DNA from 2 places in the Sphingobacterium sp. ML3W genome. Region 1 is predicted to be linked to the other one. Evidence: riboswitches for the same ligand, from Rfam matches in the RefSeq annotation. Region 1 holds a riboswitch; the other holds the start of a gene.
The links. Region 1 has a riboswitch for thiamine pyrophosphate ahead of thiS (sulfur carrier protein ThiS). Riboswitches for the same ligand answer to the same signal wherever they lie in the genome.
Positions count from the first base shown of each region.

Region 2: another riboswitch for thiamine pyrophosphate. It lies ahead of KO02_RS02040 (TonB-dependent receptor); the one in region 1 lies ahead of thiS (sulfur carrier protein ThiS).

Region 1 is NZ_CP009278.1:1,428,177-1,436,679, forward strand. It holds tRNA gene KO02_RS06165 (tRNA-Leu) at 1-15, opposite strand, end outside; tRNA gene KO02_RS06170 (tRNA-Gly) at 29-104, opposite strand; gene KO02_RS06175 (HesA/MoeB/ThiF family protein) at 299-1,009, opposite strand; gene thiH (2-iminoacetate synthase ThiH) at 1,040-2,158, opposite strand; gene KO02_RS06185 (thiazole synthase) at 2,168-2,938, opposite strand; gene thiE (thiamine phosphate synthase) at 2,926-3,552, opposite strand; gene KO02_RS06195 (bifunctional hydroxymethylpyrimidine kinase/phosphomethylpyrimidine kinase) at 3,542-4,288, opposite strand; gene KO02_RS06200 (thiamine phosphate synthase) at 4,255-4,851, opposite strand; gene thiC (phosphomethylpyrimidine synthase ThiC) at 4,848-6,662, opposite strand; gene thiS (sulfur carrier protein ThiS) at 6,690-6,896, opposite strand; TPP riboswitch at 6,962-7,060, opposite strand; gene KO02_RS06215 (Sb-PDE family phosphodiesterase) at 7,311-8,426, shown strand; gene KO02_RS06220 (SusC/RagA family TonB-linked outer membrane protein) at 8,443-8,503, shown strand, end outside.
Region 2 is NZ_CP009278.1:447,120-455,622, reverse strand. It holds gene KO02_RS02065 (outer membrane beta-barrel family protein) at 1-1,019, shown strand, start outside; gene dusB (tRNA dihydrouridine synthase DusB) at 1,330-2,328, shown strand; gene KO02_RS02055 (oligosaccharide flippase family protein) at 2,325-3,848, opposite strand; gene KO02_RS02050 (acylphosphatase) at 3,860-4,141, opposite strand; gene KO02_RS02045 (amidohydrolase family protein) at 4,176-5,345, opposite strand; TPP riboswitch at 5,950-6,074, shown strand; gene KO02_RS02040 (TonB-dependent receptor) at 6,134-8,503, shown strand, end outside.

The DNA of each region.
Region 1 (8,503 bases):
TTCCACCACCTAGGCAAGGTGTATTTAGTGGAGCGAAAAACGAGATTCGAACTCGCGACCCCAACCTTGGCAAGGTTGTGCTCTACCAGCTGAGCTATTTTCGCTTTTGATACTGCAAATATAGGCAGATTATAGATACTACAAAATGTTTTTTTACTGTTAAAACGTAATTCCCTCAAATGAAGCGAGATAATTTTTAAGATATCAGAAATCTAGTACAATTACACGTGAATTGTGCTCGAATTGCGGTACAGCTAAGTAAGAGCTACGATTATCGTAGGGTAGTTTTTTTTAAAAGCTAAAAACTAATCGTATTGAACCGCCAGTGGTACGCATCGACAAGTGTAAGCTTGTTGCTATCGACCGGAAGTTCGGTTATGATTTTCAGAACCTGCATGGCCATCATACTACCGATGATACCTGGGAGCGGACCCAATACCCCATATTGTTCACAAGTAGGGGCATCTTCCGGACGAGGTGCCTCGGGATATAAATCCCGAAGTTGTTTACTCCCCTTATAATTGAAAACAGCCATTTGCCCTTCAAAGGCGAAAATACTACCATAAACCAATACTTTGTTTGTCCGAACACAGGCATCATTGACGATGTACCGCGTATTGAAATTATCGGAACCATCTACAACGATGTCATAATCTTGAATGATAGATTCTGCATTCTCAATGTTTATTTTTATAAATAGGCAATCGATGTTGACAGATGAATTCAGCTCTTGGATAAATGTCGATGCACTATATACTTTTTCCTGCTGTACCCGTTTTTCATTGTGGATAATCTGTCGATTGAGATTATGGATTTCTACATGATCAAAATCTATAATCCCTAAATTGCCAACTCCTGCAGCTGCCAGATACTGAAGTACTGGTGAACCCAGTCCTCCAGCCCCAATAACCAAGACTTTCGCAGCCATTATTTTTTGCTGCCCTTCAATGCCAATTTCGTTAATGAAGATTTGACGGGAATACCGATCAAAAGCATCGTGTGGTTGCATATATAAATGAATTTTTCGTTTTATTTGATATTAATTTCCAGAATAACTTACCTCCCAATCTTTCATGATAGGGTCATACCCAGCTTGTCTAATGACATCCTGCATGGTTTCCATACTACGTTCATCGCTGATTTCAAATTGTTCGAGCGATTGTGGGTCCACAACATAACCACCTGGGTTAGTTTTGGAAGCGGCACTCATACTCGTGACACCGATTGGAATAATATGGTCTCTAAATTTTTCACGTTCACGTGTCGATATGGAAATTTCCAAATGCTCATTCCATAGCCGATATGCGCAGATCAATTGGAGTAGATCGCGGTCTTCCATAATAAAATTTGGTGTTGACACTCCTTCAGCCGGACGTAATCTTGGAAACGAAACTGAATATTTTGTGCGCCAATAGTGTTTTTCTAAGTAATCAATATGTAATGCATTGAAAAAGCTGTCCACCCGCCAGTCTTCAAGGCCTAAAAGAACCCCTAATCCGATCTTATGGATACCCGCTTGACCGATCCGGTCGGGTGTATCCAAACGATATTCAAAATTTGATTTCTTGCCTTTCGGATGGTATGTTTTATATACTTCTTGATGGTAGGTTTCTTGATATACTAACACAGCATGGACACCCTCTTCTTGTAAGATGTGATATTCTTCCAATTGTAAAGGTTGTACCTCAATTGATATTTGAGAAAAATGGGGTTTCAATAAGGTGATGGCATTTCTGAAGTAATTGATATCTACCGTTTTATTGGCCTCGCCACTGACCAATAGAACGTGGCTGATACCCATTGCTTTCAATGCCATGGCTTCCAGCAGTAATTCGCCGTTTGAAAGTGTCTTTCGCTTGATCTTATTGTCCATACTAAAACCGCAATAAGTACAGATATTCTGACATTCATTACTCAGGTATAATGGTGCATACAATTGAATGGTTTTACCAAATCTTTGCTGCGTTATACGCTGCGTCATCTGTGCCATTTTTTCCAATTCGGTCGCTGCTGCAGGAGATAAGAAAGTGAGGAAATCGTTTAGGTTTCTTTTTTCCTTATGTAGGCTTCTTCTTACATCCTCAACTGTTGTGTTATATATCTTTCGCTTGATATCTTGCCATTCATATTGCGCAAATAGTTCCTGAAAAGCTTGCATAGTTATATTTTAATCAATTAAAAATGAGGTTAAAGGACTGGATGCTATAGCCCGATTTTCCGATACGCCCAGACCCGCTTGATAAGCTTTTCGACCCGCTATTACGGCTTCTTTAAATGCTTCGGCCATCTGTATGGGATATTGCGCTGACGCAATGGCGGTGTTGACCAATACCGCATCTGCACCAATTTCCATCGCTTTCGCAGCATCCGAAGGTGCACCAATACCGGCATCAATGATCACCGGAACATGACTTTGGACAATGATCATTTCTAAGAAATCCAACGTGCGCAAACCTTTATTACTCCCAATTGGTGCAGCTAAAGGCATCACTGCAGCTGTCCCGACATCTTCGAGTCTTTTACATAGAACGGGGTCGGCATGTATATATGGAAGTACGATAAAACCCAGTTTTGCGAGTTGTTCAGTGGCGAGCAACGTTTCAATTGGATCAGGCATGAGGTAACGGGAATCTGGATGAATTTCCAGTTTTATCCAATCTGTTTCCAAAGCTTCACGCGCAAGCTGTGCCGCTAAAATGGCTTCTTTTGCATTACGAACACCAGAAGTATTGGGTAATAAGTGTACATGAGGAATTTGTAAAGCCTCTAAAAATGTGTCCGAAGAAGATTGATGATCTAAACGTTTTAGAGCCATCGTCACCAATTCAGATCCAGACGCTTTAATAGCATCATGCATTTGGTTGAGATGACCAAACTTCCCTGTTCCTAAGAAAAGTCTGGATTGGAATATACGATCGGCTATTATTAAATTGTCCATTGTAGTTTGTTTTTGAGTTCTTGAATGAGGTCAGGTTGTTCGGATAGTAGACTAGAAACAGCTACCCCATACAATCCAGTTTCCTGTAGTTGTATAATATCCTCTTGCGAGATACCACCTATGGCATAAATAGGCGGGTAGGTAATGACCTCATTTTTTAATTGTTGCATGATCTGTTGGTATCCATTAAGGCCTAAAATTGGACTTAGTTTTTCTTTGGTTGTCGTGAAGCGCAATGGCCCAAGACCGATATAATCGCAATTTTCTACGATGCGTTGTTTTACGTCAGTCAAGTTATTGGCTGTACCACCGATCATTTTGTCTGGGCCAAGCAATTCCCGAACTTTCTGTATGCTTGTATCCGTTAACCCCAAATGGACGCCGTCAGCATCAATCGTTTTGGCAATGCCAATATGATCATTGATGATAAGGGTAGCACCGTACTGTATGCATTTTTTTTGCACCCGAATTGCTAAGGCTAATAATTGTACTTCATCGCCTTGTTTCCAACGAAGTTGAATCCAATCGGCACCATACTTGAGCACGTTGTTAATGTTTTTTTCCTGCTCTATGGCGGTTTTCCCTTGCGATATATATTGAATTTTACTGAACATGGTGTTGACCGAGTAAGCTGTCATGACTATTTAAAAATTGTTCGACATAAATTTTCCCCAAGCGGCACGCTGTCCTTAAATCATGACCTAAGGCTATATAAGCTGCGATTGCAGACGACAATACACATCCAGAACCATGCTTCTCCCAAACCTGTGTTCCCGATGGAGGCAAGTGAAATTGTTGGTTTTGTGTATGTAAGATATCTGTTCCTTTAAACTCGCGTTGATGTCCTCCTTTTTGCAAGATGGCAACTTGCGTCGTTTGAATGAAGTCGAGTAGCCCATTTTCCTGAAAATATTCATATTCAAACTGGTTGGGCGTTATCAATTGCAGTTGATTCAGGATAGCTGGAAAACCAGTACAGGGCTGTAGATTGAAAAAATTAAAACCAGAAGTACTGCTGATGACAGGATCCCAAATGATAAACGCATCTTTACAATGCTTTCGGATGGCGTATACTATTTTTACCAAAAATGATGGATTGGGTATAATGCCGATCTTAACTACTGTTATCGGATATTTGACAAGAAGTGTTTCGATAGCAAATAATATATCATGCAGCGCAAACCATTCCAATTGGAAAAGTTTATCAGCAGATTGTAAGGTATTGGCAGTTAATACAGCCATACCCTGAACATGTAGCTGTTCCATTGTTTTGCTATCTGCAAGTACCCCTGCACCTCCGCAGGGGTCAAATCCAGCTATGCTGAGTACGTAAGGTCTTTCTGTAGGCATTTTTTTAAACTGATTAAAGGTTGTTCATTTTTCCAGATTGTACCCAGTAGCGCCACACCATCTACGCCAGCCGCATATAGTGTCCCCATGTTTTCGGCATGGATACCTGCAAGTCCAATTAATTGGACTTGCAGGTTGTTTCGAGACGCCAGTTCGTGCTTCACTGAATCGGTTTTTCCATGATTAGGCTTCGAAATACTTAAAAACATAGGACTGAACAGAGCATAAGACCACTGGCTATCCAGCGTATTGAAATCGTCGATGCTATGAACAGATGTCGACCGGATGATATCCTGATCGTATTGGTCCTGTTTATTTGACTTTCGATCATTTTCGTTGAAATGTAGCCTGTTTATCCCCAAGTCTTCAGCAAGATGATGATGACTATGCAAGACAAGGCGATTTCGGTAAGGAAGAGCAATTTCCTGTACAAATAGGGACATTTCCTTATCCGAGAAGGCATATTTTCTGATGTGCAATAATTTCAATCCGGCCTCAAACATCAGATTTATCCAGTACGATTCATGATATACATGCTGTTCAGCAGTGATCACAATGATCATAAATACAATTCTTTACCTTGTTCTATAAATTCTTTGGACATGTCCATCATTCCTTGTTCGGCAGCATCACGAATCTCTTGCGTAATCTTCATGGAGCAGAATTTAGGACCGCACATGGAACAGAAGTGTGCTACTTTAGCGCCATCTGCAGGTAGTGTCTCATCATGAAATTCTCGTGCGGTATCCGGGTCTAAAGAAAGATTGAACTGGTCTTCCCAACGGAATTCAAATCTTGCTTTGCTCAAGGCATTGTCACGATATTGAGCACCAGGATGGCCTTTAGCAAGATCGGCAGCATGCGCGGCCAATTTATAGGTGATCACACCATCTTTCACATCTTTTCTATTGGGTAGACCCAGGTGTTCTTTGGGAGTCACATAACATAACATGGCACAACCAAACCAACCGATCATAGCTGCACCTATAGCCGATGTGATATGGTCATAACCAGGAGCAATATCTGTCGTCAATGGACCTAATGTATAGAATGGAGCCTCATCACATACTTCCAGTTGTTTGTCCATATTCTCCTTGATCATATGCATCGGTACGTGGCCAGGTCCTTCAACCATGATCTGTACATCATGTTTCCAAGCAATTTTCGTTAATTCACCTAAAGTCTCCAATTCAGCAAATTGTGCAGCATCATTGGCATCGGCAATAGAGCCTGGGCGAAGTCCATCCCCTAACGAAAAGGCAACATCGTACTGTTTCATGATCTGACAGATGTCTTCAAAATGAGTGTATAGGAAATTTTCTTTATGATGAAACAAACACCATTTTGCCATGATAGAACCCCCACGAGATACAATGCCGGTAACACGCTGTGCTGTTAAATGGATATAACGTAAAAGAACACCCGCATGTATGGTGAAGTAGGAGACTCCTTGTTCGGCCTGTTCGATTAGGGTATCCCTGAATATTTCCCAAGTAAGATCTTCCGCTACACCTTTTACTTTTTCTAAAGCTTGGTAGATGGGAACTGTTCCGATTGGAACTGGCGAATTGCGGATAATCCATTCACGTGTTTCATGAATATTTTTACCCGTTGAAAGGTCCATAATCGTATCAGCACCCCAACGACAAGCCCATACCGCTTTGTCTACCTCTTCTTCAATACTGGAAGTAACTGCGCTATTGCCAATATTGGCATTGATTTTAACCAAGAAATTTCGTCCGATGATCATCGGTTCACTTTCTGGGTGGTTGATGTTATTTGGGATGATGGCTCTACCAGCCGCAATTTCCTCACGGACAAACTCTGGTGTAATAGATTTTTTTGGTGTACGAGCTCCAAAACTGTGTCCAGCATGTTGATGTTCCATACCTTTTGTTGCAGCCTGTATCTGTTCAATACGCTGGTTTTCACGGATGGCTACATACTCCATTTCGGGCGTTATGATTCCCTTTCTGGCATAATGCAATTGGCTAACATTTTTGCCATCCAATGCTTTTTTAGGTTTATGGCTGTATTCAAAACGAAGTTGATCCAATTCGATATCTGCTAATCTTTCTTTACCGTAGTCCGAACTGATCTGGGGTAAAATCTGAACATCATTTCTATCCAATATCCAATTTTCCCGCGTTCGAGGTAACCCTTTTCGAATATCGATTTGTGCATGATCATCTGTATAAGGACCTGATGTATCATAAATAGTGACTGGTGGATTGATTTCTACTCCGCCTTTGCTCAATTTGGTTGGACTTAACGTGATTTCACGCATGGCAACTCGAATTGGAAAAAGTTGTCCTGAGATATAGACCTTTTTCGAATTTGGAAAAGGAGTCTGGGTAATGTTCTGTTCTAACATAATGGTATATTTTAGGTATAAGTGTATTTATCCGCCTTGTGTTGCAGTGATAATGAGAATTGTGTCTTGATTTTTTAGTTGGGTGGTAGACCAAGCTTTTTTAGGAATAACTTGGTTGTTCAGGGCTACAGCAATGCCCTTGCTTTTTTCTGGAAATTCCAAAAGCATCAATCCTTCCAAAGAGGAGGGAGGCTGTGCGAAAAAACGTTGTTGGTGGTTGATTGTGAGTTCCATTCCTTTTAATTTTTTTAATGTAAAAAACTTTAGGAATGGCCACAGTTATGCAGGTATATGCACAATGAAGACATCTTACTTTTCCCTACGCCAGTATGATCCGGATCAGGTTCTAAGGGTAAAATCTCAGCCTGCAAATCTTGCAGACACCCCTAAAGTTTTCACTAAACTAGGGAAAATATTCTAATAAACGAAAAGAAGAAAAAAGTAATCACCATTTTCATCTTGGATATGGTAGTAACCGTGTTCCTGCATATGTAGTGAAAATTAAATCTGTATTAATAATTAATGGGATAATCAAATCTTTGTTAATACAATAGTAATAGCCTGTTAATATGTGTGTTAAAATGAAGGTCTACATTTGAGGAATTTTAAAATCTACCTATAATTAAAAAGAAATCAAGTTTATTTGCTTTGATAGCTGTAGCTTCTTCGTCGGTATTCGCGCAACAAGACGATACTGTAGTACAGCTACAAGAATTTAGAAACCCTAAGAAAAGAGAAGTTATTAATATTCCAAATGTTAATAATTATCAAGTGTTAAAATGTGACTTTCATATGCATACTGTTTTTACAGATGGACATGTTTGGCCTAATGTTCGTGTGCAAGAAGCTTGGAAGGAAGGACTGGATGCAATTTCTTTTACCGAACATGTCGAGTATACACCACATAAAGACGATGTGAAACCAGGTAATTTGAGATCTTATGAATTGGCGAAAAATATAGCTGCCGAGAGTAATATTTTACTTATCAAGGGTACAGAAATCACACGAGGTACGCCTCCAGGACATTTTAATGCTTTATTCATTCAAGATGATAAAAACCTTGTAGTTGACAACTCGCCGAGTTTGGATGAAAAGGCTATTCAGGCAGCTGTAGATCAGAATGCATTTATTTTTTGGAATCACCCAGGATGGAAGGCGACTACAATCAAAGGGTCTTACGATTGGGTTCCATTTGTTGAGAAAATGTATGCCGAAAAGAAGTTAAATGGTATTGAAGTTGTCAATGGTTTTGGTTTTCATAAAAAGGCTTTAGATTGGGCTTTAGACCGTAACCTTACGGTTATCGGAAATACGGATGTCCATAATCTCATTGCGCATGATTATGATATCTCCCGAGCTGGTGTACACCGTACGATGACTTTAGTGATGTCCAAAGACCGTTCTGCCGCATCTATCCGAGAGGCTTTGGAGCAAGGTCGTACGATAGCTTGGTCTAGCAATTATCTTTTTGGTAAGGAAGAGCATGTTCGCGATTTATTTCATGCATGTGTTTCTTTAAGTCCTGCATACCACAAGACTGCTTCTGCGAAAAAAGGTGATGTAAATTATTATGAATTAACAAACAATAGTGATTTATATTTTGAGTTAGAGCTTAAGGATGGCAATGCGACGCAAAAACTGACTTTATACCCTGAATCGACACAGGTCTTGACGGCTTCTGCTGGTCAAAGTGCTTTAACTTATGAAGTAGTATCAACATATGTTCGAAGTGATAAGCATCTTCAAATTAAATTAAGCCTATAATTTCCCCTATTAAATCATGAATAAATTTATACCAATATTTCTATTGGCAGGAATTTCTTTTGCTAATAATTTGCAAG
Region 2 (8,503 bases), 980 kb from region 1:
CGCTACAAGAAAATGGTAATCGTGTTCCCGATCATTCCACAAGCAACCATTTCATTTATAAAGAAACGATACAGGCTGGATATGTTAATCTTTCGAAAACATGGAATAAACTGTCAACACAAGTAGGTGTACGTGCAGAACACACCTCTACGAATGGCAATCAGATTACTCTAAATGATCGGTTCTCAAAAGATTATTTAAAATTTTTCCCATCAGCATTTATATCTTACAATATCAGTACTAATCATAAAGTACAATTAAGCTACAGTTATCGTGTTGAGCGTCCATCATTCTGGAGTCTAAATCCATTCCGTGTCTATACAGATCCCTTCTCCTATTCAGAAGGCAACTCAAAACTAGACCCAGCATACGAGCACGCTTATGAAGCCAACTATACGCTAGCTAGCAAATATATATTTACGTTAAATTATGCCGACCGATCTAATGTCGTAAATGATATCATAGGATTAGACCCGACGAATCAACAGATCACTTTTGAAAGACCCGAAAATATTGGTTCATTCAAAAATTATGGAATATCATTCATGGCCCCCACACAATTCTTTTCCTGGTGGACAGCTACACATTTTGCGAACTATTACAGAAACGAATATGAGATTCCACAAGAAGATGAATTAATTAAAAGATCAGGCAATACGTTATCATTAAACACACAAAATAGTTTCAAACTAACAAAAGATTGGTCTTTAGAAATCGGCGGTAATTATAACTCCGGATTGACCATTGGTTTAAGCAAGATCAAAAGCTACGGACTAGTTTATACCGGGATACAGAAGAATATCTTAAATAAAAAAGCAACGATCAAGCTAGTTGTCAATGATATATTCCATACCAATACCCGTAGATATGAAACCATTTCAAATGCGGTAAGATTAGTAGGAAAATCTAATCCAGATAGTAGAACAGCAATTTTATCATTCAACTATCGATTTGGAGGCTCTAATAACAAAGCAAAAGAACGGTCGACAGGTTCTGAAGATATAAAAAATAGATTATAAAAGTCAAGACAATCCAACTGGGCTTCCCATATCATTTTTAAATAAAAACAGCTATCAAGACAAGTTGATAACTGTTTTTATTTCTAATTATTAAAAGAGCGCAAAAACGTCATACCTTCACAAATTTCATTATTTATACTTACATTAATTAATCTGTACATGTAGAGCATCCCTTTACCTATAAACTGTTACGTTATAATCTCAAATAATAAAGTAGTACTTCCCTTAATCTATCATCATATGACATTCATATCAAAAACAGCATAAATAGAACAATTTCAAATTTACTATCTTTGTAAAAAAATATAATATGTCTGTTAAGATTGGCGAAAATATAGATTTAGGAGAATTCCCTTTGTTACTAGCACCGATGGAGGATGTGAGTGATCCACCCTTCCGTTTTGTTTGTAAGCAAAATGGGGTAGATATGATGTATACTGAATTTATTTCTTCTGAGGGATTAATTCGCGATGCCGCAAAATCACGTAAAAAGTTAGACATCTTCGAATACGAAAGACCAATAGGAATACAAATCTTTGGTTCCGAAATCGAACATATGAGGCAATCTTCTGAAATTTGCACTTTAGCAAATCCAGACTTAATAGATATTAATTACGGTTGTCCAGTTAAAAACGTTGCCTGTCGTGGAGCAGGTGCAAGTCTACTACAAGATATAGACCGCATGGTAGCGATGACAAAAGCAGTTGTCGATTCTACTCACCTACCCGTTACTGTAAAAACTAGACTGGGTTGGGATGATGATACAAAGAACGTATATGAGGTTGCTGAACGCTTACAGGATATAGGAATCAAGGCATTATCCATTCATGGCCGTACACGCGCTCAAATGTACAAAGGACAAGCTGATTGGTCTATGATTCGTGATATCAAACGTAATCCTCGAATTAAAATCCCTATTTTCGGAAATGGAGATGTAGATTCTTTAGAAAAAGCAGTAGCATGGCGTCAAGAATATGAAATTGATGGCATTATGATTGGACGCGCTTCTATTGGCTATCCATGGATATTTAGAGAGATTAAGCACTTTTTCAAAACCGGTGAACGATTGGAAGGTCCCACAATAACCGAGCGTGTTGATGTATGCAGAACGCATTTGGTCAAATCAATTGAATGGAAAGGACCAAAAACAGGTATTTTCGAAATGCGTCGCCATTACTCGAATTATTTCAAGGGTATTCCAAATTTTAAAGAATATAGAATGCGCCTTGTTAGTCTACAGACGTTTGAAGAAATTCAGGAAGTTTTGGACGAAATCCAACATAATTTTGTAGAAGAAGCGATTTTTTAAAAATCGCTTCTATCTTTTTGCCCCAACATTTTCATAACCGTTTTTTTCTCCACAAAAGCAGCTCCCAATATATATCCTAACAACAGCCCATTCCCTATCCAAAAATTACGATCAAAAGCTGTATAATGAATATACACTATAGCAACACCAACCAACATGTAAGCCGCTATTTTAAATAGCTTATAAGGAATAGGGTAATTTCTTTGCCCCCAAAAATAAGATAAAAATACCATCACTATATACGTGACAGAAGTGACGAATATTGCACCAACATAACTATATTGAGGTATAAATATATAGCAAAGAAAAACTGTCAATAAAGCACCTATTCCAGATATATATAAACCGTAACGAGTTTGATCGGATAATTTGTACCAAACAGAGAGATTCATATAAATCCCAAGCATAACATAGTTGAAAAGTATAACAGGAATAATGAACAAGCCCGACCAATATTCCGCACTTTCCTTAGGCGAACCTCCTTGGATAAAATACTTCAACCAGTCGATATTGACTGATAGCCCAATCATAACAATCATCATAGCTATCACAAAATACTCCATAATTACTGCATAAACCTGTCTCGAATTTTCATTTTTTGAATAGGAAAAGAAGAAAGGTTCAGCTCCTAAGCGAAATGCTTGGACGAAAATGCTTAAAAAAACAGCGATTTTAGCAATAGCCCCATATATTCCAACATCTCGATCAGCAATATCTTTAGGCAAAAGCTCAGGCATCATTATCTTATCCAAATTCTCATTGATGATATAAGATATATTTGCAATTAAAATCGGAAAACTATACCGAAACATATCCCCTAGCAAGACTTTATCAACCTTAAAACTGAAGGTTCTTATCTCCGGTAATAACATCAATAAGGTCAATGTACTGGCAACAAAATTTGATATAAAAACATATCCCAACCACGAATCAACATACCAAGATGAAAAGTAAGAGGAAATAGCCGGAAAATGTTTAAGTAAATAAGGAATGAATACAATGAAGGTTAGATTTAACACGACAAAAGTGATGATATTTACAAGCTTCAATACACCATAGCGCATTGGTCGTCCATTAGCGCGAACCTTTGCAAAAGGAACTACCGCCAATGCATCCACCACTAACGTTAAACCTACAAAATAAACATAGCTCTTATATTCGCGTATAGAGTCAATATTTTCTTTGGCAAACCAAATGGCAATATCATGAGAAAAGAGAAGAATCGTTATCAGAAAAATTAGAGAAGTAAAAATAGTAACAACAAAACTATTATTGAAAACTTTTGATTTATCTTCATCTTTTACTTTCTGTAAATATCTAAAATAGGTTGTCTCCATGCCAAAGGCAAGGAAGGCATTGATCATCGCAGCCCAAGAATACATATTCGTAAAGATTCCATAGGTGGAAGCTTCAAATTTACGAACAAATATAGGCGTTAGAACAAAATTCAGCAATCTGGAAATAATGGTACTTAAACCATAAATCAGAGTTTGACCCGCAAATTTCTTAAAAACAGACAAGATGGTAGAATTTATTTAGATGATAATTTAAGCACTTCAAAATTCTTAAATCCCTTCCAATCTCCCTCTTCACATGTCACCTCTTCTACCTCTGCACGTTCAGGTCCCTCTTCACAGAATTCAACTAAGGAAGTCAATGCAAAATCATCACCTTCAGCCTCTACATAAACAGAACCATCGGCCACGTTTTTCACAAACCCCTTAACTCCCAATTGGTCCGCTACAGCTTTTGTAGAGAGTCTAAAGTAAACCCCCTGTACTTTTCCCTTGATAGAAATATTGAAATGTTTCATATCAACAAAAGTACAGAAGATTTTGAGTATTTTATTATGCTAATCGTTGTACAGAAACTTTATCCGTTAACCTAAAGTGTTCCATATTTTTCAATAACACCAAACCTGGTTTTTTACCTATTTCAATTGATCCAAATTGATCATCGATATTCAAAGCTTGCGCTCCGTTAATCGTGGCCCATTGAATCGTCTGCTGAAAATCTAAACTTTCAAAATGTTTATGCAAGACTTTAAGCTCATCTAAAATTGATAGCGAATCATTAGATGCTAAACTATCTGTACCTATTACAATTTTCTGATTATCATTCACAAAATTGAGCACTTTAGGTAATTGCCCCTCAATATATAGATTAGCTTTCGGGCAAAAACACCAAACAATATCACGTCCCATTCTATCTACAAAATCCAAATCCTTTAACGAAGTGTAAGTATTATGCACTAGAATCAACTTATTAGGATGAGGCAAATACGGTAAATAAGATTGTATTGAATTACGTGCCTGAGCCTTGAATAAATCAGGATTCTTACCTATTTTTTTAAAAAAATCTAAAAACTCACCCGTTTTATATCTAAATAATTTATTCTCTTCATCACTTTCTTGGTTATGAATACTAATAATATTGACATCAGGAACAGCTTTCTTAAATTTTTTAAGTAGAATCTTAGAACAAGAGTATGGCGCATGAGGAGTAATTGACGAATGCGCAGGGTCAAATTCGTGTATCAAATCTTTTGCCTCTTGCAATTTGCCGTCAGCCTCGTCTGGTTCTACACCAAAAAATTCAACAAAAGTGTGGTATAGGATTTTACTAGATTCCTTAATCTTAGAAGTATTATCCGTATTTGCATGGTCAGCTACCGCTACGATACCATTGTTATACATTTGTTCATCTGCAGCAGCCATGGCCTTATCAATCACTTTCAGTGAAGAAGTTCGACTGGTCATAACACTAGTAAGAAAAGCTGGTAATCCAGTTTTTTGCGGAATCGCACCCTTCATGTGGGACAATTCTAAATGACAATGCGCATTGATAAATCCCGGAACAATAACTCCATCAAATTTTTCAATATGCTGGCCCTTCAATTCCATCGACTTACTCTCATAAATACCTAGAATTTCTCCATCATCATTTACTTTCACCACTCCATCTTTAATTGGCAAAGATGTAATTGGTAAGATATAGTTAGCGCTAAAATATTTCATTATCATAAAAACTTTAAGAATCACTTTACATTCAGGTTAATGTAAAGCAATTGTGATTAATAACGTTAAAATTCGTGCCAAAGTTTAGTAAAAAAATTATTACCATTAAAAAAATCAAACTTACATAAATAGTTTAATTATTTAATCATGATAAAAGTTAAAAAACAACTTACTTACATTAACCTAAACGAATTTCAAATGAATTTCAGGTTTAATATAAATTCTTTAATTGCTAAAAATAATCACAAACAGCTAAATAATTAAATTTTAGCATATTTATTGAAGATATGAAATAAGTTTAATTACGGCCAATTAATTATCAAAAAAAACACTTTCTACAGATAGAATGTAAAATTTGTAGCTATTCACTGACGCAATGACAGTAAACTACTCCAATAGATGAATTTTGATTTAACAATTCAGAACTTTCACATTAGAAATTAAACATTCTTTTTAAGCTTAATCCCAAATGACTTAATAAGACGATACTAAATCTATATCATAATTTCTTATTTATATACGAATACCTAAAAACTCGCTCCCTCTCACTAATTCAGGAAATTACACTTAATCTTTTTAGTACTGATATTATTTGATAACTTCGCATATCAATAAGGGGTGCCTTGTTCTAAGAACACGAATAAAGGCTGAGAATATACCCAACAATACGGTTTGTATTGTGCACCTGATCCAGATAATGCTGGCGGAGGGAAAAGGTTAGTTAAATAAGTAAAAACTGTTGTAACCCCTTGCAATAGTTGTTTAACTCAAAATTCAATTAAAAAAACATGATTAAAAATTTAATCAACACAGTAGTATTTTTAGGTATAGCGCTATCCTCTTATGCGCAGAACAATCTTACTATCAAAGTATTAGACAATGTAACGAAAAAGACTTTGCAGGGTGCTAGTATCAACCTGATAAATAGTCAGATTAGAACTTCGATATCGGATCGAAATGGAATATCAAAATTTTCTGAGCTATCCAATGGAAAATATGACGTTGCTATATCCTATATGGGTTACAGCCCCGAAAAAAAACAATTCAATTTACTCGGCAATAAAATATTAGAAATTTACCTTAATCCTCATATGATAAAGACCGAGGAAATTATTGTACAAGCAACACGTGCCAAAAGCAATTCTTCTACAACCTATAAAAATCTGACCAAAGAAGACATTGCTAAAAACAATGTCGGACAAGACATTCCTTACCTGTTAGATCAGACACCCTCTGTAGTGATTGGATCCGATGCCGGAGCTGGTATCGGCTATACCAGTATGCGAATTCGTGGTTCTGACAATGCGCGCATAAACGTTACGCTAAATGGTATACCGCTCAATGATGCAGAAAGTATGGGTTCATTCTTCGTCAACCTTCCAGATTTTGCTTCTTCCACCGAAAGTATCCAAATACAAAGAGGTATAGGTACCTCTACAAATGGAGCCGGTTCATTTGGAGCTTCACTGAATATACAGTCCAATATATTGGATAAAGAGCCAAGCGTAGAATTCAACAACTCCTTTGGTTCTTATAACTCCTGGAAAAATACGTTAAAAATTGGTTCAGGGCTTTTGAACGATAAATTTGCATTCAATGTTCGACTTTCCCGTATATTAAGTGATGGGTATATTGACCGTGCATCGTCTAACCTAAAATCATTCTATGTCGATGGTGGCTATTATAGCGATAAGCATATTTTAAAGGCAATCGTGTTCTCAGGTAAAGAACAAACCTATCAATCTTGGTATGGAACTCCCGAACCAAGACTTAAAAATGATGTAGAAGGAATGAAAGACTATGCCAGTAATGATGGCTATACTGCCGAGGAAACAGAAAATCTATTAAACTCGGGCCGAACTTATAACAAGTATTTATACAAAAATCAAACCGACAATTACACACAAACACACCATCAACTACATTACAGTAACTTTATTAATGAGAAGTTGACATTCAATGCTGCTTTGCATTACACCAGAGGAGCCGGTTATTATGAAGAGTTTCGCCCCGAGGAAAAATTATCCAAATACAATCTGCCTCCTGTCATTATAGGTGCAGATACCATATCCAAAACAGATTTAATAAGGAGAAGATGGTTAGATAATCATTTTTATGGGACAACCTTTTCATTCAACTACAATCCATCTGAATATTTAAAATTTACATGGGGAGGTGCTATAAATCAGTACAAAGGTGATCATTATGGTGAAGTCATCTGGGCCGAATATGCTTCGACCAGTAATTTAGGAGATAAATATTATTTAAATAATGCCAAAAAAAACGATGCCAGCACATTTTTAAAAGCAGACCTTACGTTAAATAACTGGCTATTATTTGCGGATATACAGTATCGAAATATTAGTTACACCATTAAAGGTGATGATGATAAAATCAAAGCAATGGATTTTCATAGAAAATTCAACTTTTTAAATCCAAAGTTGGGTTTCACTTACCTATTAAATGAGCATTCAAATTTATACGCTTCTTATGCCTATGCCAGTAAGGAACCTGTTCGTAATGATTTTATCGATCTATTAGGACACAACCCAAAGCCCGAGAAAATGCAAGATTTGGAGCTTGGCTATCGACTCAAAAATGATAAATTCAACTTGGGAACTAACTTTTACGGGATGTTCTACAAAGACCAGCTCATCCCTACAGGTGCCCTAAATGATGTAGGTTCAACACTAAGAATAAACATTCCTAATAGTTACCGTTTAGGTATAGAACTAGACGCTGCATGGAAAATTTCGAATAGATTTGGATGGAAAGCAACAGCAGCATTTAGCGAAAATAAAATAAAAAACTTTTCAGATGAAACAAGCGGTGAAATACTAAAACGAACAGATATTGCACTCTCCCCAGCTACCATAATATCGAGTGAATTTTCATATAGCCCATTTCATTCATTAGAACTTGCATTAATATCTAAATATATTTCAAGACAATATCTAGATAATACCTCAGCTAAAGAGAGAAGTATTAATCCATCTTTTGTCAACAATATAAGAATGAATTACAGCTTCTCAATTTTAGGAGTGAAAAATATAGGCATTGGACTAATGATCAATAATATCTTGAATGAAAAGTACGAGACAAATGGCTACACATGGGGATACATGGATGGCGACACACGCAAATCCTTTAATTTCTAT